Regions from separate parts of the Acetobacter persici genome, predicted to be linked through region 1. Evidence: riboswitches for the same ligand, from Rfam matches in the RefSeq annotation. Region 1 holds a riboswitch; the other holds the start of a gene.
The links. Region 1 has a riboswitch for cobalamin ahead of JK199_RS07605 (TonB-dependent receptor). Riboswitches for the same ligand answer to the same signal wherever they lie in the genome.
Positions count from the first base shown of each region.

Region 2: it holds a riboswitch for cobalamin, as region 1 does, so the genes downstream of both, JK199_RS02730 (TonB-dependent receptor plug domain-containing protein) here and JK199_RS07605 (TonB-dependent receptor) in region 1, are expected to answer to the same signal.

Region 1 covers NZ_JAERKU010000005.1:11,889-22,636, reverse strand. Annotated here, with positions in the region: gene JK199_RS07620 (Hint domain-containing protein) at 1-1,285, shown strand, start outside; gene JK199_RS07615 (CHRD domain-containing protein) at 1,434-1,877, opposite strand; gene JK199_RS07610 (hypothetical protein) at 1,995-2,195, opposite strand; cobalamin riboswitch at 2,310-2,519, shown strand; gene JK199_RS07605 (TonB-dependent receptor) at 2,570-4,873, shown strand; gene JK199_RS07600 (S41 family peptidase) at 4,878-6,260, opposite strand; gene JK199_RS07595 (SdpI family protein) at 6,303-6,965, opposite strand; gene JK199_RS07590 (metalloregulator ArsR/SmtB family transcription factor) at 6,926-7,237, opposite strand; gene JK199_RS07585 (DEAD/DEAH box helicase) at 7,399-8,697, shown strand; gene JK199_RS07580 (META domain-containing protein) at 8,829-9,701, opposite strand; gene JK199_RS07575 (hypothetical protein) at 9,959-10,219, shown strand; gene JK199_RS07570 (hypothetical protein) at 10,262-10,648, shown strand.
Region 2 covers NZ_JAERKU010000002.1:119,939-130,686, reverse strand. Annotated here, with positions in the region: gene JK199_RS02750 (glucose/quinate/shikimate family membrane-bound PQQ-dependent dehydrogenase) at 1-489, opposite strand, end outside; gene JK199_RS02745 (aldose epimerase family protein) at 975-2,186, shown strand; gene JK199_RS02740 (hypothetical protein) at 2,328-2,597, shown strand; gene JK199_RS02735 (L-dopachrome tautomerase-related protein) at 2,724-3,827, opposite strand; gene JK199_RS02730 (TonB-dependent receptor plug domain-containing protein) at 4,052-6,259, opposite strand; cobalamin riboswitch at 6,383-6,607, opposite strand; gene glnA (type I glutamate--ammonia ligase) at 6,791-8,236, opposite strand; gene JK199_RS02720 (P-II family nitrogen regulator) at 8,335-8,673, opposite strand; gene JK199_RS02715 (aminotransferase) at 8,947-10,122, shown strand; tRNA gene JK199_RS02710 (tRNA-His) at 10,208-10,283, shown strand; gene JK199_RS02705 (DMT family transporter) at 10,461-10,748, opposite strand, start outside.

The DNA of each region.
Region 1 (10,748 bases):
TCTGGAAAATGGTGGGACTGTCAGCACCGTCATCAGCGGCTTTAGTGGTACTGCCCCCGGGAATTCTGACAGTATTGATCTGGCAGGTGTTTCTGCGGACGGGGTGTCCTATGCCTACCCGTCAGATGATCAGGTCGTGATCACGCTGGCTAACAAAGAGACCATTACCCTCAACATTCCCGGTGTTAAAGCAACGGGCTTCGAGCTGGTCAGCAATGGCAACGGTGGGGCTCTGGGTGAAGTCTGCTTCCTTTCCGGCACTATGATTAAAACCCCGGCTGGGGAAGTCGCCGTTGAAACCCTCCGTCTTGGCGATGAAGTCACGGCGTATGTGGACGGTTCTCTGCAATCCCGCCGCATTGTCTGGGCCGGTAAGGCCCATGCTGAAGTGCGCACTCATCTGGCGGACGATCAGGCAGGATATCCGGTGCGCATTTGCAAAGACGCTATTGTTGAAGGCGTGCCGTATAAGGATATGCTCATTACCCCGGAACATTGCCTGTTTTTCTCAGGGCGCTTTGTCCCGGTTCGTATGCTGGTGAATGGCGCTTCCATTTTCTATGATACGTCCATCACGTCCTATGACTATTTCCATGTAGAAACGGAACAGCATTCCGTTCTGATGGCCGATGGCATGTTGACAGAAAGCTATCTGGATACAGGGAACCGCCGGACGTTCTCTCAGTCTGGTTCTGTTGTGGCTCTCGGTGGCACACCGCAGGACTGGGCGACGGACGCGGCTGTTCCGCTGAGCGTGGATCGTGCCTTTGTAGAGCCGCTGTTCCATAAGCTGGCAGGCCGGGCAGAAAATGTGTCTGACCGTCAGGTACCCGACAAATCTACTATGACAACCAATCCGGAGCTGCATCTGATCACCCAAACGGGTGCTATCGTTCGTCCGGTATCTCAAAAAGACGGACAATATCGCTTCATGCTGCCGCCGGGCGTCGCATCTGTTGAGATCGTCTCCCGCGCCAGCCGCCCGAGTGATGTGATTGGTCCGTTTGTGGATGATCGCCGTATGCTGGGTGTCGCCATTGGAAAAATCCATCTGATGACAGCCAATAAGACGACCAGGATCACCGCACATCTTGAGCAGGACAAACTGGCTGGCTGGTATGCCGCAGAGGCAGATTATGCCTGGACCAGTGGCCATGCTCACCTGCCGCTGCCGCTTATGATCAGGCGCTCAATGAGCCTGCTGACGCTGAATGTCTGCGCGGCCGGCCCTTACCAGCAGACAGATGCCACGCCGGAGCCAGAAACTGCCGCTCACTCTGCCTGAGCCGTCGTAAAAACTGAGTCTTAAGAGAGAATACCGGGGCCATCCTGTACAGCACAGGATGGCCCCGGAATTTTTTTACCTGCACGCTGTCATGTCGTTTGAGAACCTCGGTGCTGAACGAGTGTCTCACCTCTTCGCACGGAATTCGTTACTCACTCTTCCCCAGCCACGCCCGCGCCTCTCCTCCCGGATAGGCTTTGGTATGCAGGTTCAGGTAAACACGCCCGTCCTGCAGGTCACGTTCTGTCTCGCTGCTCAGCATCACGCTGCCACTCAGCGGGCTTTTATAGGGGCCATGCACTGTCACCATTGCTGGCGCGTCCTTGCCGGGCAGGGCAGGGCCATGCAGATGGGCCATGGTCACCGGGCCGGTCAGGCCGTCCCATGTCACGGTGTAGCGCAGCACATGCGCTCCGGGGTAATACAGCGCCATCACTTTGCCCTGCATGTGGGCGGGCGCGCCATGCTCAGGGGCCAGAGTGCCGGAAAACAGCATACTGCGCTGGGCGTGTGCCGGAGCAGCCGCCATACCAGCGCCAAGCAGGCCGGCAGCCAGCACCAGACTTAAAACCGGTTTGCGGGGCAGGGTCATCACGGCAACGTCCTCATTCCGTTAGAAAACGCGCAGCACCCGAAAAAACGGGCACCGCCACAGCTTCAAAACGTCTCAGAGGAAAGACCGTTGCTTCCGCTCACAAAACGTGAGCGGTTATTCAAAATCCCGCATCACGCCTTCACGGTCAGGCAGGCGGTCCGGTGTGCGGCTAAAATGGACGCGGGGCTGCGTGCCGTCCGCTTTCATTTTCTGGCGCAATGTTGCCAGCCACCGCTCCGTAGCAGCCTCCCGCAACGTGAGGGCCGGGGCAGTTTCGGGTGCGGGGCTGGAAGACTGAGGCATCATCGTGCTCACAAGGCAGAAAGATTTCAGACGCCCTCTTCCTATACGCTTCGGCCCCTCGCACGGTGTGACGTTTTTTTGAAATCACCATCCCCCAACCCTTGACCGGCCCGGAACCCATCCCCTACCTCTGCGGCTGTCGAAGGTCTCGCGCAAGCGAGTGAAAAGGGAACGCTGAAGAATCCGGCCGGGCCATCAGTCCGGGGTTCAGGCAGCGGCTGCCCCCGCAACTGTAAACGGTGCGCTGATGCCTCACGCCACTGGCCCAAAAGGCTGGGAAGGCGCATCAGATCCCCCTCCGTGAGCCAGGAGACCTGCCTTCGTCGCTCAGTCATGATAGCCGGACGGGGTGCGCCGGATATCGGGGAACAGGTATGGTCCACGTCGTGTTTCCGCGTCCTGCCGGGCGCGGGCGCTCTCCGTTTGTCGTCGCGCTGCTCTGCGCCTCCGCTTTCACCACCCTCACGGCACAGGCGGCCCACCGCGCAAAACCCGGCGGAGGGACTGCCAGACGCACCGCGACAACCACAGGCCCGCACGCCCCCCAGACCGGCGTTCGTCCTGCTTCCGCTCAACGCCAGCGCGCGACGTCCGGCACCCCCTCTGCGGACCGCCGTCCCCCGGTCTCCGCCCAGAAGCTCCTCGGCCACAAAACGGCTGACGCCCACGGGGAAGAACATCTTCAGGTGATCGCCTCCCACACAGACCCGATTGGCCGCGCGCTCACCGCCAGTCAGGGCAGCATTACTGCCAAAGAACTCCGCCTGCGCCCGGTGTATCGCGTGGGCCAGTTGCTGGAATCCGTGCCCGGTCTGGTTGTCACGGCCCATTCGGGCGAGGGCAAAGCCAACCAGTATCTGCTGCGTGGCTTCAATCTTGATCACGGCACAGACCTCGCCAGTTTTGTGGATGATATGCCGGTGAATGAACCCACCCACGCGCACGGGCAGGGCTATACGGACGTCAATTTCCTCATGCCCGAACTTGCGCAGGGGATCGACTACACCAAAGGCCCGTTTTACGCGGATGTGGGGGATTTTGGCGTCGTCGGGTCCGACCATATCCGCCTGACGGATGATCTGCGCGGGCAGGCCACCGGCAGCCTCGGCACGCTGGGGGACCAGCATGCCTTTATTGGCGATACAGCCCATTTCAAAAATGGCGATAAGCTGCTTGGCGCTTTCTCGCTCGACCATCTCAATGGCCCGTGGGCGCATCCGGATAATTTCCGGGGCATCAAATCCGCTGCCCGCTACACCCACACAACAGAACACACCAAATTCAACCTGACTGGCCTGTATTACCGGGGCCTGTGGAACAACACGACAGATCAGCCACTGGAAGCCTATCAGAAAGGCCTGATCAGCCGTTACGGCTCTCTCGACCCAAGTGATGGCGGCTATTCAGAACGGTTCAGCGTCTCCGCCCATCACGTTCTGCATCAGGATAACTGGCAGCTTAAAACGTCCCTCTATGTTGTGCATAGCCGCCTGACATTATGGAATGATTTCAGTCATTACCTGAATGACCCCATCAACGGGGATCAGGAACAGCAGGATGAAACCCGCACCACCTTTGGTGGCACGTCCGCCTATCAGCGGCATGATACGGTGCTGCACCGTGCAACAGACACCACTTTTGGCGTACAGGGCCGCTGGGACAGTATTTATATTGACCGCCGCCACACCCACCAGCGGAAAGTCCTGCCGGACTGCCCGGACAGCAGCGTGCCCACAGGCCGGTATGTCTGTAATGCCGATACAGTATCTCAGGGCAATGTCGGCCTGTTTGGCCAGAATATTACGCACTGGCTGCCCTGGCTGCGCACTGTTGTCGGCCTGCGCGGGGATTATTACGGCGGTTCAGACCACAGTCTTGTTTCCGGCTATAACGGCAAGGTGCATCAGTGGCTTTTCCAGCCCAAGGGCAGCCTGATTTTTGGCCCGTGGTATAAAACGGAGTTTTATATCAGCGCAGGGCAGGGCTACCATTCTAACGATATCCGTGCCGTGCTGGGTACCGTCCCGACCGACGGCATTGCCAACGGGGCCATCGCCACGCCCTTCATGACACGCGCCACCAGTGAAGAACTGGGCGTGCGCACCAATATCATCCCAAAACTGAATTTACAGGCAGCCTTTTTCCGGATCGATTTTAGCTCGGAACTGACATATGATGCGGATGAAGGCGTGAATGACGCCGGCGCCCCCAGCCGCAGGCAGGGGTTTGAACTCTCCGGCCAGTATCACCCGCTATCCTGGCTGGAGCTGAATGCAGATATCGCCTCAACCCATGCCCGTTATTTTACCGGCAATCCCGGTGTGTATGGTCTGCCGGGGCTGTATGTGGCCAATGCCCCCAATTTTATCGGCTCGTTCGGCCTGCTGGCGGACCACCCCTGCGGCATCTTTGGTGGCGTGCAGTTCCGCTGGCTCGGCTCCTATCCGTTGATTGAAGATAACTCCATGCGCTCACACGGCTATAAGGAAGTGAATCTGGATGTCGGCTACCACATCACAAAATACCTTCAGGTGCAGGCCAGTCTCTATAACCTGACCAACACCCACGCCTCTGCCTCCCAGTATGCTTATGATTACCGCCTGACCCCCACATCCCCGGTTGAAACAGGCTCCACCTATCATCCTCTGGAACCTCGCTCCGCCCGCTTCTCCGTTACGGCGAATTTCTAAAAATCTATTGGAGTGTTTGAGGAAAGCTGTTCTGCATCCACTCCTCCGCCGCCCGTAACGCCGCATCCGGGTCAGCCTGCACGTCATCCGGCTGCACTGGCCCCTCATAGCATTGCCCTCTCCGGTCACATTCATGCTCGGTCGCCAGCGCCAGCATCCCACCGTCCGGCAGGGTGAAAGTTGTGTTGCCGGTAGTCTGGCCGTGTGTCGCGCGTCCAAAAAACCGTGTCTGAGGGCGGCCTTTCAGCGCAATGGCAACCGCCTCGCCCGCGCTGGCAGTCTGCGGGCCAATCAGAACCGCCACAGGCACGCGGGCTAAATCCGGCCCGGTTGCCTGCACCTGTCCGCTCCCCTGTATTTCAGCGCGCCAGGGTCTGGACCGCTGGCCTGTCCGGTCTTCAAACACGCCCAGATCCCCCGAGCCAAGCAGGGGTTTTAAAATCCCGAGCATCGCCCACATATTCCCGCCCTGGTCACCGCGCAAATCCACAATCCAGCCCCGCATGTCAGACGCTTGCGCAAAGATCGTGTGCCCTGCGGCGGAAAAGGCCGTCATGGCCTCAGGGTTGTGGGATGTAAAATCAGGAACCGAAATCATCTTGATGCCAGAGGAGAGTTTCGTAAAAACCGGCAGCGTCGCAGGTCGTTCTGATAATCCTCTGGCTCTGGTGGGGGGCAGTATAAAACTATGCCCGTCATGCAGGTCCGCCAGCAGGTGCCGCATCTCGGCGTAAAGATCGTCCTCACTGGCGTGTCTGGCCAGATCCAGCAGGGCCGGGGTGCGTGTGCTCCAGTCAATCGCAGCACTGTGCAAAGCACGCTCCCGCACAGTATCAAGAACAAAACGCATGGTCCTGACGGGCAGAGAGGACTCAGAAGCCTCCCTGTTTTCCGCAGGCGCGGGAGCCTCCATGCGTAAGCCACAGGCGGTCACGCTGCCTGTGCCCTGTAGCGTGACGCCATACACAATGCGCGTTGTTTGTGGGGGCACCCAGAGCGTAATTGTCTGAGTACGGGTCAGATCCTCCCCGCGCACCGGGTCTTTCTGTGTGTTTCTCAATGCACTCTGCTGCGTGCCGTTATACAGCCCAACCCAGAGCCCGGCTCCGGTCTGCACCGCCCGCACATGAAGTGTGGCCTGGAGCTGGAGGGTCGTGTTCCGCATCTTTTCCGCAGGCAGTTCGGTCCGTGTGGCGGCAAATTGTCGCGGGCTGGCGGTGGCGGACTGGAGCGTGATACCCGGCCCTCGGTCCGCGCAGCCCGGCCCGGCAGAAAGCGTAAACTGATGCTGCGGGTCAAAAAGCGTCTCACGGGCAGGCGCGGCAAAACCTCTGGCAGGCGCCAACAGCAGCACAGCCGCGCAGAGCAGAAAAACCTGTGTGTTCATAAGGTCTCTTTCCGGAGAAACGGTCAGTCCATCCCCGGTACCTTACCCGTATTTTTGCTCCTGCCGCCAGTAAATCCATGAAAGTCCATAGCAGAGCGCAACCAGCCCCAGCAGGCAGAGATTCATAATCGTCCTGTTCAGCGGTGCGCCCAGCACGCCAAAGCCGGTGGCCGTCAAAAAAACGCCGGTCAGAATAAAAAAGGGCGCACAGGCCCGGTGCGTGCGCTCCCACACCCGCACGCTGGCTTTCGTCCACGGGGTCCGTAGACCCAGAACGCTATTGGGGCGGATCTTCCCCAGACCATTCCCCACGACAATAAAGAAAACCCCGAGCATGACAGAACTGAGTGACCCCAGAGCAATTTTTATCCCCAGTGCAGCCTCCATACAGCCCACAGTCAGAGCGCACAGCAGGGCTGTCAGCGTTATCCACGCCTGATCATACACGCGCACGGAGGCCTGAAATCCGCTGTGGTTCCGCAGTCCATACGCCACGGCACGGAAGAACAGCCAGAGTGCCGCCAGCAGGCCCACCCAGACCGTCAGCGCGTGGGCTGGGGTTGCAAACCGGTCCGGCACCCACTGGCCGGAAAAATGGACAGGCACAAGCGCCCCGTCCGGCGCGCGCCACAGAAGAACCAGACCAATGGCGAGCGTGGCGGCGCTCAGCGCGAGGGTGATGCGGGGGCCGTATCTGTGCTGCATGGCGGGGCGTCCTTTCCAAGGCGCATGGTGGAGGCAAGGCGTAGCCAGGCCTCTTCCAGAACTGAAAGTTTCAGGTGATACACAAGCGTTGTGCCAATCCGCTCCCGGTGCACAAGGTCCGCCGCCAGCAGCACGCCCAGATGCCCGGAGAGGGTCGGCTTGGCGAGCGTAAAGCACGCGGCAATGTCGCCAGCACTCATGGCGCGGTCCCGCAGCATTTCCAGAATGGCCCGGCGGGTCGGGTCGGCAAGGGCTTTGAACACGTCATTCATGATTCGTTATTTAGCAAATTACCAAATTAGAAACCATATAATTTTTGCACAGCCCCGTCTTTTGGTTGACGCACCGCACCCCCGGCCCGTAAAAGGCCCCGTTCCAAAACCGCGATGCCCCACCCGGCGCAGCCTTACTGAGCGCCGGAGGCGCTGCCTGCATGTCCCCGTCTGTTACATTTGCTGATCTCCCTCTGGCGCAGCCCCTGCAGGATGCGCTGGCTGAGGCAGGTTACACCAACCCCACACCCATTCAGGCACAGTCCATTCCGTTGCTGCTGGAAGGGCGGGATCTGCTGGGCATGGCCCAGACGGGTACCGGCAAAACAGCCTCCTTCGTGCTGCCTCTGCTGCACCGTATGGCCCAAAACCCGCGTCCGGCCCCCAAAGGCGGCGCGCGCGTTCTGGTGCTGGCCCCCACGCGGGAGCTGGTCTCCCAGATTGCGGAAGGGTTTGAAAGTTTCGGCCGGCACCTGCCGTTTACTGTCACCACCATTTTTGGTGGCGTCAGCCCCATGCACCAGATCAACGCCCTGAAAAACGGCGTGGATGTGATTGTCGCCGCCCCCGGCCGCCTGCTGGATCTGGTCACGCAGGGCGAATGTGACCTCTCCCGGCTTGAAGCCCTCGTGCTGGATGAAGCCGACCAGATGCTGGACATGGGCTTCGCAAAACCCATCGAGCGTATTGTCGCGACCCTGCCCAAAGACCGGCACACCATCCTGCTCTCCGCCACAATGCCCAAATCCATTGCGGCGCTGGCGGAAAGCCTGCTGAACAACCCGGCCAATGTTGAAATTGCCCCGCCGTCCACCACGGTAGACCGGATTGAACAGTCCGTTATGTTCATGGATGCGGCGCATAAGAAGGAAGCCCTTCTGGACCTGCTGCGTACCCCCGGCATGGGGCAGGCCGTGGTGTTTACGCTGCAAAAGAACATCGCGAATGAAGTCTGCGCCTTCATCACCGAGGCCGGGATCACGGCGGAAGCCCTGCACGGCAATAAATCACAGGGCCAGCGGGAACGCGCTCTCGACGCTTTCCGTGCTGGCACGGCGCAGGTTCTGGTGGCGACAGACATCGCCGCGCGCGGCATTGATGTTGATACGGTCACGCATGTTTTCAATCATGACCTGCCGAGCCTGCCGGAAAGCTACGTCCATCGCATCGGCCGCACAGGCCGGGCAGGGCGCAGCGGCTACGCCATTACCCTGTGCGATGCCGAACAGCGCGCATGGCTGCATGATGTTGAGCGTGAAATTGGCCGCACCCTGACCATCCACACCGACCACCCCTGGCATTCGGAAGAAGCCCGTACCTCCACCAAGCGCGCGCCCGTCCTCGGTGGCGGTCCGGTCAAGCAGATCAAACCGCAAAAAGTGCGTGAACGTAAAATCTGGACCGAAGAAGAAAAAGCCGCCGCCCGCGCCGCCGCTCAGGCCGCCCGCACCGGGGCCTGAGTGTAAAACAGGCTGTTTCAAAAACCCTCAATGCGCACACAGCCGTGGTGCTTTTAACCGTGGTGCTTTCAACATTGAGGTTCAGAAACAGCCCGTAAAAACCCTGAGCCAGAAAAGGCTCAGGCGTTTTTTTAGAAAACCTGCCGCAGCCGCACAGTTTTCTTATCCGCTGTTTCCAGCACCAGCGTTGTGCCCTCCATCCGCCAGTGCGTAGCCGCACGGGTCAGGGTGGAGAACTGCCGGGCCAGTGTATCGCGGCGGCCGGGGCAGGCCATCAGCGTGCTCACGCCGCCCTGCGGGGCCGCTTTCACCCGGCCATCCTTGCCAAATTCCAGCCCGCCCACATAGCGGTTGCAACCGTCAGAGCCAGATACCTTCCCGCTGTCATTAATATCCAGCGTCGGGGCCATATCCGGCGCACCGGCTTTCAGGCCCGGCTGGTCGGTCGTGCGGTCAGTGTCAGAAGGCGCTTTGCTACCATCCACCAGCCGCTGTCCGTCCAGCGCGGTCACAACCCAGCGCGTGCCATTCAGGCTGTTCGGGGCCAGTGCCGCGCCGCCACAGCCGGTCAGTGTGCGGTTCTGTGTCACAATCCGTACCGTATCGGCATAATTCTGGCCACTCATACTGTCAGAACAGGCTTTGGAGGTGATCTCAACCCGCGCGGATTTCGTTTCATATGTGCGGTCCCGCCCTTCCGCGTGCGCATGCAACACTGGGGCCGCCGTGCGCGGGCCGTCCGGCGTTTCCAGCGTCAGCATCTTCTGCGCCAGCGTCATATTCCAGGACGGCTCATTGCCCGAGGCCTGATAAATGCCGTCCGGCTTGCCAGACACCGCAACAGGCTGCGTTGCATGCTCCCCCGCGCAGCCCGCCAGCATTCCGGCAAACCCCAAAGCGAGCACACCAGCCCGGAGCGGCTGCGGCCGTCTGGCGCGCCCTGCCTGCTCTGCCCGCGCCCGCTGAGTGCCTGTCTGTGCGCTGTCCGTCCCAAGTCTGTGCATCTGCGTCCTCATCGTCCTCTGGTCAGTCTGCACCGTCTCAACACAGGGCGGAACAGATCTGCTTTGTCCCCGGCATCTTACTGTCATTCCGGCCTACAGGGCCAGCCTGCCGCTAACGTGCGGCATCCGGCCGCGTTGCCTCCCGCTGTCCCGCACCGTGACGCCCCGGCCCGCCGGGTGTATGCTCCCTTTTCCAAGCGGCGCGACGCAGCGCCCGGAGAGAAAACCACCGGCAGCACACCACAGGGGACGGCATCATGCCTGAGAACAGCATCGCGCAGAAAATCGCCATTGGCGTGTTCAGCCTGCTGCTTGCCGCAGGCACTCTCGCGGCAGGGATTTACTGCGCCGGGGTAGCGACGGATATCCTGCTGCACAGCTCAAAATGGCAAAATCTCAGCCGTTACAGCAGTCTGCTGGTTGTGCCGCTCGGCCTCGTGCTCTATCTCCGGCGCCGCAAACGCGGCCAGAAACCGGAAGACGTGCAGGATGATCCGTATGGAGGTCTGCGGCGTTAAACCCGTATTTTCAAACCAGACAGGACACTCAGAAAGACCATTATGATTATTCAGGGCTATAATTTCTTCTGCGATATGCCCGATGACATGCGCTACCTGCGGAACAGCACCCCGGACGAAAATTTTATTGAAGAAAACATGATCTTCATTCTGCCGGACCGGCTCAAAAAGTTCCGTAAAAACCTCTGGCATGTCCGCAGGAACGCCGGAGCAACCCATATTTACCTGCCCCTGTTCCGCGTCAAGACCATTCTGGAACAGGACCCCATTCCACCGGGGTATGAAGGCCCGCTGGATGTTTTTCCGTTCTATACCCACACCTCCAAACGCCGCAGCCGGGCGCTGGATTATTATCTGCTGTTTGTCTTCCGGCATAAGGAGACATACGTGCAGTGCAAATCCCTGCTGAAACCGGAAAAATCAGTCTGACACTCAAGCGTACTCTATAAAAACCCCTGACAACATCCCAGACCAGATAAGCGCTCCTCAATAAAAAAGGGCGGGGGTCTCACACCCCGCCCCAATCCTG
Region 2 (10,748 bases), on a different contig from region 1:
GGGCGCATCTCCCGGCACCGCCGCCTGCTGTGCGGCGGAGGGCAGCACGCCTGCAAGATCCTGCGGGTCCTGCGTCAGCGCAAAGCCATACACGGCAAGCCCTGCCACCACGCCCGCCGCCAGCGGGGCCCGCGCCCAGCGGGACTGCGGGGCCAGACCACGGCTGACAAACGGCAGGAGCATCCACAGGCCCAGAGGCAGCAGCACATCACCCCGCGGTGCGAGCGCCCAGAAGTCAAACCCGACTTCCCCTACGGACCAGATAAGCGTTGCAAAAACCAGCAGGGCATAGAGCCACAGGGCTTCCTGCCGACGCCGCCAGAGCAGGCCCGCCGTAACCAGCAGGACCAGACCGGCCAGCACATAAAAACAGGACCCGCCCAGCACGGCGAGCCACGCGCCGCCTCCGGTCAGGAACAGGCCAAGCACTGCCACAAGGACTGTTGTAATCAGAAGCGGCACAGGGGGCCGGGATGAGGGTGGCGTCATTCAGGTCAACCAGTATTGTCAGAACATGCGAAGAAGGAAGGAAACCGTATAAGATAAATTCACTTTTTTCCAGAAAAATCCGGCACAGGCGTCCCACCTATCAGAAAAAAGATTAACTGATTGCAAGGGACCAGACCAAAAATCGGTTTTTATTTTTTCTTAATGAAGAACATATCCTGATACCGCCAAACAATAGGACGGTTTTTCGAGAAAAACTGAAGGAACTTTCTTTTTTAAAGAATTTATTCCAGAAAAATTGATCTCACCACGAACCATGACTGCAAAAAATCATACCGGCATCCTTCTTACTCGGGCGAACTGTCATGCCACCATGCCGTTCAGAGCGTTACAGGGCGAGATCACGCAAACGCAGAGGCGCGGCGGGCGTTCCCTGCGAGCAGCCATTCTGCCCTCTTGCATCCTGCCTCCTGCGCCTGCACTCATATCAGGACCTGCTTCCTGTTTTGCCTGAACGGTTTTGCACCATGACGCCACACGCTCCCTCCCCCGCTGCCGCACCGCGCAGCTTTCTCGCCCGCCTCCGCCGCCCGGCAACGGCGGGCATCGCCGCACTGCTGGCACTGCTCCCGTTTGTGTCCCATGCAGAAACAGACGCGGCGTTTGAGGCCGAGCCGTTTGGCACACTGGCGGATGGTCAGAAAGTCTCGCGCTATACATTGCGCAACAAAGCCGGGCTGAGCGTGCAGTTCCTCTCCTATGGCGGCATCATCACCGCGATCTCCACACCGGATAAAACGGGAAAATTCGCCAACATTGTTCTGGGTTTTCCAACACTGGAAGGCTATACGCGCGACAGCGCCGCAGGGGGCCTGTATTTTGGCGCGCTGGTGGGGCGCTATGCCAACCGCATTGCCAATGCCACGTTTGATCTGGATGGCAGCACATACCATCTTGCCGCCACGGAACCACCCAATACCCTGCATGGCGGCCGCAACGGGTTTGATAAAAAGATATGGTCTGTCAAGAAAATCCCTGACCTGACGGACGCAACGGGGGCGGAGCTTACACTGGTCAGCCCGGACGGGGATGAAGGCTTTCCCGGCACACTGACCGTGCATGTGTCCTACATTCTGGACAACACCAACCGGCTGAGCATCCGCTACCGCGCCAGCACAGACCGCCCTACCGTCCTGAACCTGACAAATCACAGCTATTTCAATCTGGGAGGCGAAGGCTCCGGCACAGTGGAAAACCACGTCCTGACCCTGAATGCGGACCATTACACCCCAACGGATGCTGCCTCCATCCCGACAGGTGATATCGCCAAAGTTGAGAATACGCCGCTTGATTTCCGCACACCGCACCGCATCGGGGAGCGACTGCGCAGCACCTTCAGCCAGATGCTTCAGGCGCGCGGGTATGACCAGAACTGGGTGCTCAACGCCCCAACCGGCACAGCACCCGGCCTTGCCGCCACCCTCACGGACCCGGCCAGCGGGCGCAGCCTGTCCGTATCTACCACGCAGCCCGGCCTTCAGGTTTATACGGGCAACAGTCTGGATGGCCGCTACGCCGGGCCGTCCGGCCAGACCTATCGCCAGACGGATGGTATTGCGCTGGAAACCCAGTTTTTCCCGGACTCCCCGCATCACCCCAACTTTCCCTCCACCGTGCTCAGACCGGGTGAGGATTTTGATCAGACCACGATTTTTGAGTTTGGGGCTGATCAGGGCTGACCTTTAAGGCCCGCAAAACTGCCTGCCGGACGCTGCCCGCTGGCACGGGCAGAGGGGGATTACACCTCCCTGATGCCCCATCCAGTGTTCTCTGCTCACTCTCTTCTGGCCGGGCCGGTTTCAACCCCATGCGCGCATTTTGTGAAATTTTATGAACAGAACACTCGTGAATTTGTCGTTGTTTATTATGAAGCCTGCCTGGCTTTTGTCAGCGGCTGGAATTTTATCCATAAAAACAATCCGGAAAAGCGTATTCCCCTTGGGAAAGACAACGAAGCCGTCACCAATGAAGATAGTGTCTTCCTCTACGGATACAGCAAAAGCTTTCCACGCAATAAATTCGCTCTGGCGTGCTGCACGCTCATGAATATGCGCTCAAGGAAAATCCATAAAGTGCCACGGTTTATTTAAGGTCAACGCCCGACATCACTCTGGCAAACCCGCGCACCAAAAGCCCTGAGCCTGAAAAACCCTCTCTGCACCGTTCCGGACACCTGATATCCCGTTCCGGTACAGAAAGCCATTTTTCTAAAACCGTCAGGGCTGAGCAGGCGCTTCCAGAGGCGTAATCCGCACCAGAATATACGGTCGCTCCTGCATATCCTTTCCGTTATGGAAGTCCGGCAGGCGCGCCCACTGGCCGACTGTCAGCAGGATGGAGTTCCCATCAAACGCCATACTGTCCGGCGCAATCAGGCGGGCATCCTGCGCCACGAGGGACAGGCTGCCATCCGGCGCACGGCGCACAACCGCGTGCCGCTCAATATCCGTCACATACAGGCTGCCGTCAGGGGCGGTAATCATCCCGTCCATAATGCCGACTTCCCCTTCATCCTTTACCGCAGCCTCTAACGTGGCCTCAGTGGCATTCGGGTCTGCCAGCACAGCGGTTGGGGCGCTGTAAAGGCGGCGGGAGGAGAGCGGAGACCAGTAAAGCCGGGTGGAATCCGCACTCAGCGCCACGCCATCCACACCGCCCTGCGGCACGGTCGGATGTTCCGCATCATAGCGGCCAAGACGCCCGTCGGCTTCCATCACAAAACCCGGTATGGGGCTGACGGACACCGTTTCTTTCAGAATGCGCCGTGCCTGTCCGCTGGCCAGATCGACTACCAGCAAAGCCGGGTGTGTGGTCTGGGATGTATCACTGATAAAAGCCGTGCCCGCGCTGCCATGTGTAAGGTCAACGCGCACATCATTCACATGGCTGTCTGGCCGCACCGCTGGCGCAGTCAGGGCGTAGCGACGGATAATCCTGTTTGTCTTCGGGTCAATATGCAGCAGGGCCGGTTTTGCTCTGGCTTTGCTGCCAGCCCGAACGCCCTCATCCAGCAGCCAGAGCTGACCATTGGCATCGACCGTCATGCCAAGTGGCGAGAGGATTTTGCTCTGTGCGGCCGCACTGGGGAACGGCGTCAGGTGCCCCGGTGCCCACGTGACCAGCACCGGGCCTTTATGCCGCTGGGCGCTGGTGGGCAGGGAAAGCACAACCCGCCCATCTGGCAGACGGGCAATACCGGACGCCTGCACGGTGGGGAAGCGGTCCGCGACCGTCACATTTCCGCTGGTAGTCCAGTTATGCACGGTGCTGTCTTCCGCCAGTGCCGTGCCGGAGACGCTGGCACAGAGCAGACCCGTCATCAGGCCGGTCCGCGCCCACACGCCAAGCCTGCGGCGCCGGGGCTGGGGCTGGGGCTGGGGGGATGCTAGCTGTGCTTCGGGGCGATGCGTGAGCATAAGGAATGCCTTTCTGAAATGCGTCTTAACCTGTGCGCTCATTCTACCGCATGACGCAAAAAAGGCCATTGCCACGGGAGCGTACCCCCGCCGCAATGGCCTTCCGGCACACAAAACCGCATGCAGGATCAGTAATTCAGCGTAAAGCCGCCATATCCGGCCCGACCCGGCTGGAGGTAGCCCACCGGGTTTTCATACTGCCGGTTCAGCAGGTTATCAGCCCGCGCAAAAACCGAGATATAGCGGTTGATTTTGTAATTCGCGGTCAGATCAATGGTAAAATATCCATGCCCTTTTGCGCAGGTCGCGCAAAAGTTTTCTCCCACCAGAGGATAATCCCGCCAGCCGCTGGTATAGAGAATATTACCAGACAGGGTGAAATCCTTCACCGGAGACCATGTGGTATTGAAGTTGAACTTATGCTGCGGGCGGCGCTGCAACAGCGCGTCACTATCCGTATCCCGCGCGTGGGTCCATGTGTAATTCAGCGCAAAACTGAGTGTGTCCAGTGCCTTCCAGTCCAGAAATGCCTCCACCCCATACATGCGCGCATGCCCAACATTGCCGAAGGAATAGATATAATCCCCCCACGCACTCCCTGCAGCAGGCATGACGTAAGCAGAAGACTGGATCAGGTTCCGCACCTTGTTGTCATACCATGTGGCGCCAAAACGCAGTTTGTCATGCAGCAGTTTCTGCTCAACACCGACATCATAGCCAATCATGGTTTCGGCTTTCAGGTTGGCGTTGCCTTCTTCCGCCCAGCCAGCGCCGCGCTGATTGACAAAAAGCTGATATAGCGAGGGTGCATGAAAGCCCGACCCGGCACTGGCTTTGATGATGGTGCCCGTATTGGGCACATGGATGGCGGGAGCCACACGCCATGTCACATGGTTGCCGTAGCGGGAATTGGCATCATACCGCACGTTGGCTGCACCATAGAGAACACGGTTCCAGTTGCCTTCATACTGCCCGTACCCCGCCGTGGTATCCATGCCTGCGGTGGTGTGCACTGGCTCGGTCGGGTCATCCGTCGCGACATTGATGCCATCATGAAAATGCTCGGCACCCACAAGAACCGTCCCGAATTTCCGCAGATCAACCGTGCCATGCCAGTCCACTTTCAGGCGTGTGGAACGGTAATAATCCGGGTCTGTCATGGCAGGATCACCATCCGCGTACAACCCGTCCTGCATGTACCGGCGGCGGTTGGTCATGTAGCCAAGCCCCAGAACCTGATCAAACCGCCCGCCAAAGGAGGAAAGATGCGCCGTGCCGCGCACCACGGCCTCGTTCTGGGTATTCTGGTCCCGGATCAGCTGGTCCCCGTTATAGGGCGTATAAACCTGATCATACGCTGTAAAGGTATGATAGTTGGCCTGTATCAGCCGTGCTGTCAGACCCAGATCAAAATTATGCGTGACATCATAACCCAGTTTGACGTTAGCGCTGCGGTTATCATTCCGGTCCCCCGCGCGGCGCTGGGCCCGGTTGGCCCCATTATACCGCTCAATATAGCGCGGAATTTCATGAAACCCATCCGTGCGGTAATGAGAGAGCACAACATTATAGTGGAAGCGCCCGCTGCTGCCTGATGCCCCGAAGGCCTGATTGAACGTGCCATAAGACCCACCTTCAATCCGCACAAACGGTTTAAAGCGCCCCTGCCCTTGCTTTGTGTTGATATCAATCACACCCGCCATGGCATCCGCGCCATACAGGCCGCTCTGGGGGCCGCGCAAGATTTCAATGGAGCCAATGCCGTCCGTTACAAACTGCCCGGCATCAAACGCGTTGCTGGCGGAACTGCCGTCATTGATGTCCATGCCATCAATCCGCACCTTCACATCATTGGCGTTTGCCCCGCGCATAAAGATGGAGGTTGTTCCGCCAAATCCGCCAGACCGCACCACATTCAGCCCCGGCTGCCGCGCCAGAATATCCGGCAGGGTGCGGCGCTGCTGGGTGGCAATCTGCTCCTCCGTCACCACCGTCACGCTGGACCCGACATCATCCGCCCGTATGGGTCTGCGCAGCGCACTGACCGTCACCACCTCCGGCAATCCCTGAGACGGGCTCAGTGAGACAAGCGTGCGGCCCGTCGGTGCGAGCGCCGCGACAGACTGCCCCGGCATTGCAGGAACTGTGTTGTCCGTTGCGGTCCGTCCGGTGGCGCGGCTTTTCAGATGGCTGCCCGAAGCTGCGGCTTTATGCGTAAAAGGTTTGCCAGAACGCGCATTGGTCGCGGAAGAGGCGGCGGCCTGTGCGCCAGCCACAGACAGTCCGGTGACAGCCAGAATGGTGGAGGTGGTCAGCGCGCAACGAAAAAAACTCATTTTAACTCGTATCCTGTGGTCAGCCGTTGCCACAGGAAAACGTGCTCCGCCTGCTCATGCGGCAAAGGCCGGAGCAAAACTCAGTCACGCACGCCAGCACACCCCGGCTGGCGTCTCCTGATTGCAACCACGTGCCGGATGGCAGGTCTCCTGGCTTGCGGCACTTTGACTGAGCCTTCCCTTCCCGGAGAATCGTCTGCTCCAGTGGGCCGGACGCGGTACGTCCGGGCAGCCTCAGCCCTGCCGCTTACAGTTGCGGGGACAGCCCGGGACTAAGGCCAGCACGGCCCGCACCCGGTTCCCTTTTCATCCCCCGTTGCAGGGGAAACCATCACACGGGTGTCATATCGCGTTGCCCGGTCGAGTCAATTACCCGGTGCAACAGTGCTGCCACAGGGCAACACGCAACGCCAAAATCGCAAAAACACATCAGCCTCCCACCCGGCAATGTCCCCCAAGACAGGCACAAAAAAACGCGGCCCTCCGAAGAAGGCCGCGTTCCTGATCATCTGAAACTCCGGGAAGGAGGGATCAGACGGAGTAGTACATTTCAAACTCAACCGGGTGCGGCGTGTGTTCAAAGCGATACACGTCTTCCCACTTGATGGCGATGTAGCTGTCGATCTGGTCTTTGGTGAACACGCCACCAGCCAGCAGGAACTCATAATCCGCAGACAGAGCTTCCAGCGCTTCACGCAGGGACCCGGCAACCGTCGGGATCTGCTTCAGTTCTTCCGGCGGCAGGTCATACAGATCCTTGTCCATGGCGTCGCCCGGGTGGATCTTGTTCTTGATGCCGTCAATGCCGGCCATCAGCATGGCGGAGAAGGCCAGATACGGGTTGGCCGTCGGGTCCGGGAAGCGGACTTCAACGCGCTTGGCTTTGGGGTTGGTGGCATACGGAATACGGCAGGACGCAGAGCGGTTGCGCGCAGAGTAGGCCAGCAGCACCGGAGCTTCAAAACCCGGAATCAGGCGCTTGTAGGAGTTGGTGGACGGGTTGGTGAAGGCGTTCAGCGCCTTGGCATGTTTGATGATACCGCCGATGTAATACAGGGCGGTATCGGACAGGTCCGCATAGCCATTGCCTGCAAACGTCGGCTTGCCGTCTTTCCAGATGGACTGGTGCACATGCATGCCGGACCCGTTATCGCCATAGATCGGCTTGGGCATAAACGTGGCGGTCTTGCCGTAGGAATGAGCGACGTTGTGCACGCAGTATTTGTAGATCTGCATGAAATCGGCAGAGCGGACCAGCGTGTCGAACTTGGTGCCCAGTTCGTGCTGGGACTGTGCGACTTCATGGTGCTGCTTTTCAATCGGCAGACCCATTTCACCCATGGTGGCGAGCATTTCTGCGCGCAGGTCGTTTTCGCTATCCACCGGCGGCACGGGGAAGTAGCCACCCTTCACGCCCGGACGATGGCCCATATTGCCTTCCGGGTAATCCTTCAGGGAGGCGCCGGGTCCTTCGATGCTGTCGAGCTGATATTTGCCGAAGTTCGGGCCCGTGCCAAAGCGCACGTTATCGAAGATAAAGAATTCAGCTTCCGGACCAAAGAAGGCGGTATCACCAAGCCCAGAGGACTTCAGATACTGCTCAGCCAGTTTGGCGGTGGAGCGCGGGTCACGGTTATAGGGCTGGCCTGTGGACGGCTCAATGATGTCACAGAACAGGATCAGCTGCGGGCGCGCCGTAAACGGGTCCATCACAGCGGTTTCCGGGTCCGGCAGCAGAACCATGTCACTTTCGTTAATGGCTTTCCACCCAGCGATGGAAGAACCGTCGAACATGAAGCCCTCGGTAAAGGTGTCTTCTTCAATCGTGGTGACATACTGCGTGGTGTGGTGCCACTTGCCGCGCGGATCCGTGAAACGCAGATCGACAAACTCGACCGAGTTTTCCTGGATCAGGTCAAAAACCTTAGCAATCGCTGCGGCTTTGCTGTCACCCGCAGTGGTCGTTTTCTTCACCATATGTCTTCACCTACAACCTGTTGCGCACCACACTCTTGCGGCACGTCTAGGATTATAAAACTCGCGTCCGCCGCCGGGCGGCCCCGCACCGGGGCACCTCAGATAGCGTCTTCCCCTCTTTCCCCCGTGCGGATTCGCACCACATCTTCCACCGGGAGAATAAAGATCTTGCCGTCCCCGATTCGTCCGGTCCGGGCAGCAGCGGAAATGGCTTCCACCGCGCGCTCCACCAGACTGGCAGGGCAGACAACCTCAATTTTCATCTTGGGCAGAAAATCAACAATATATTCCGCGCCACGATAAAGCTCCGTGTGCCCTTTCTGCCGCCCGAAGCCCTTGGCTTCGATCACGGTAATGCCTTGCAGGCCGAGTTCGTGAAGGGCTTCCTTCACCTCGTCCAGCTTGAACGGCTTGATTATGGCCTCGATCTTTCTCATGTCACGTCATCAATATTCTGGTGCTGCACTCAACAAGAGGGGGTTCTTTCTGCGCGCAACCTGCCCATGGGGCATCCCGGGGGGCATGAAGACTCAGAGCGAACAGCCCCAAACTTGCACGGGTTGGCCGCGCGGGCAATCGGGCTTGTGCGAAATATAACGATCCAGCACCAATCTCCCCTCTTTTCTCACGCCGCAAGGCCGTGCCACTCTGCGCGCCACTTTCGCTTTTTTTCGCCACCCTTCCCCCGGCAACTCCCAGGATTTACGGCCATGACCAAACCGCTCAACCGGCAGATTGCCGCCCTGCCCACCACCATTTTTACCGTCATGTCTGAGCTGGCCCGCGCGCATGACGCCATCAATCTCGGGCAGGGCTTCCCGGATACGGAAGGCCCGCAGGATATGGTGCAGGCTGCGGCGGATGCTCTGCTCGATGGGCGCAACCAGTATGCGCCCCTCACCGGCCTGCCGGAGCTGCGCGCGGCGGTGGCAGACTCTAATGCCCGCTTTCAGGGGCTGGAGGTCAGTGCGGAGTCGGAGGTGGTGGTCACATCTGGTGCGACGGAAGCCCTTGCCGCCTGCCTGATGGCCCTGATTGAACCGGGGGATGAAGTGGTGCTGATTGAACCGCTTTATGACACCTATCTCCCCATGGTCCGCCAGCTTGGCGGCGTGCCCCGGCTGGTGCGGCTGGAAGAACCAGGCTGGACGCTGCCGCGGGAGGCTCTGGCCGCCGCTTTTTCCGCCCGCACAAAGGCCATTCTACTCAACACCCCCATGAACCCCACTGGCAAGGTGTTCACCCCGGATGAGCTGGACTTCATCGCAGGCCTGCTGAGCCAGCACGACGCCTATGCCGTGTGTGATGAGGTGTATGAGCACCTGACCTTCGGCACGCCGCACGTCTCACTCATGACGCGCCCCGGCATGCGCGAGAGGTGCCTGCGTATTGGCAGTGCAGGCAAGAGCTTCTCGCTCACGGGCTGGAAAGTTGGCTACGTCACGGCCCCGGCTCCGCTGGCATCGGTCGTCGCCAAGGCCCACCAGAATCTGGTGTTTGCCACCGCCCCCAACCTGCAACGCGCCGTGGCGTTCGGCCTGAAGAAAGATGTGCAGTATTTCCGGGATCTGGCCGGGGACATGGCCCGCAAGCGTGACATTCTCTCCGCCGGGCTGCGCGGCGTGGGGCTGGACGTGCTGCCGTGCGATGGCAGTTATTTTGTCATGGTGGATATCACCCCGCTGGCCAACGGGCTGGATGATGTCGCCTTTGCCCGCCTGCTGACGGAAGAAGCCGGGGTGACGACCATCCCCGCCTCAGCCTTTTATGACCCTGCCAATGGCACCCCGCCCCGGCATCTGGTCCGCTTCGCTTTTTGCAAACAGGACACGGTGTTGCAGGACGCCGTTGCCCGTATTGAACGCTGGGCCAGCACCCGGACCTGAAGCCGCGGAGAATTTTTCTCCGTCTTCACCGCATCTCGGTCTTGACGGGGCATACGCGTTTCTCTACATGAGCGCTTGCTGTGTGGCGGATGTAGCTCAGCTGGTAGAGCGCCGGTTTGTGGTACCGGTTGTCGCGGGTTCGAGCCCCGTCATTCGCCCCAGCATTTCCCTTTTTAAATGTGTAGTTCCTGCAAAGTCTCTGCTGCCAGAGGCGCGCCTTGCGTGCTTCTCAGAGCATGTTGCCCTTTGTCTGGATTTTCCCACTCCGCACAAATGCCGCCTGAGCAAAAACTAGCTGGCGCCCCCCGTTTTCGGCTCTGTTCAGCCGCCCGGCATTTTTAGCCACCACAGACTTTCAGCCCGATCACGCACACCATAATCCCGGCAATAAACACCAGCCGCATGACGGAAACGGGTTCATGAAACGCCACCATGCCGAACACAACGGTTCCGGCGGTGCCCAATGCTGTCCAGATGGCATAGGCCGTACCCAGTGGAATGGTGCGGGTTGCAAGCTGCACCAGCCCGATACTTGTCACTAGACAAAACAGCAGCCCGATAAACCAGCCAATATCCTGCCACCCTTTTGCAAAACGCATACAGGTGGTGAAGCCAATTTCCAGAAA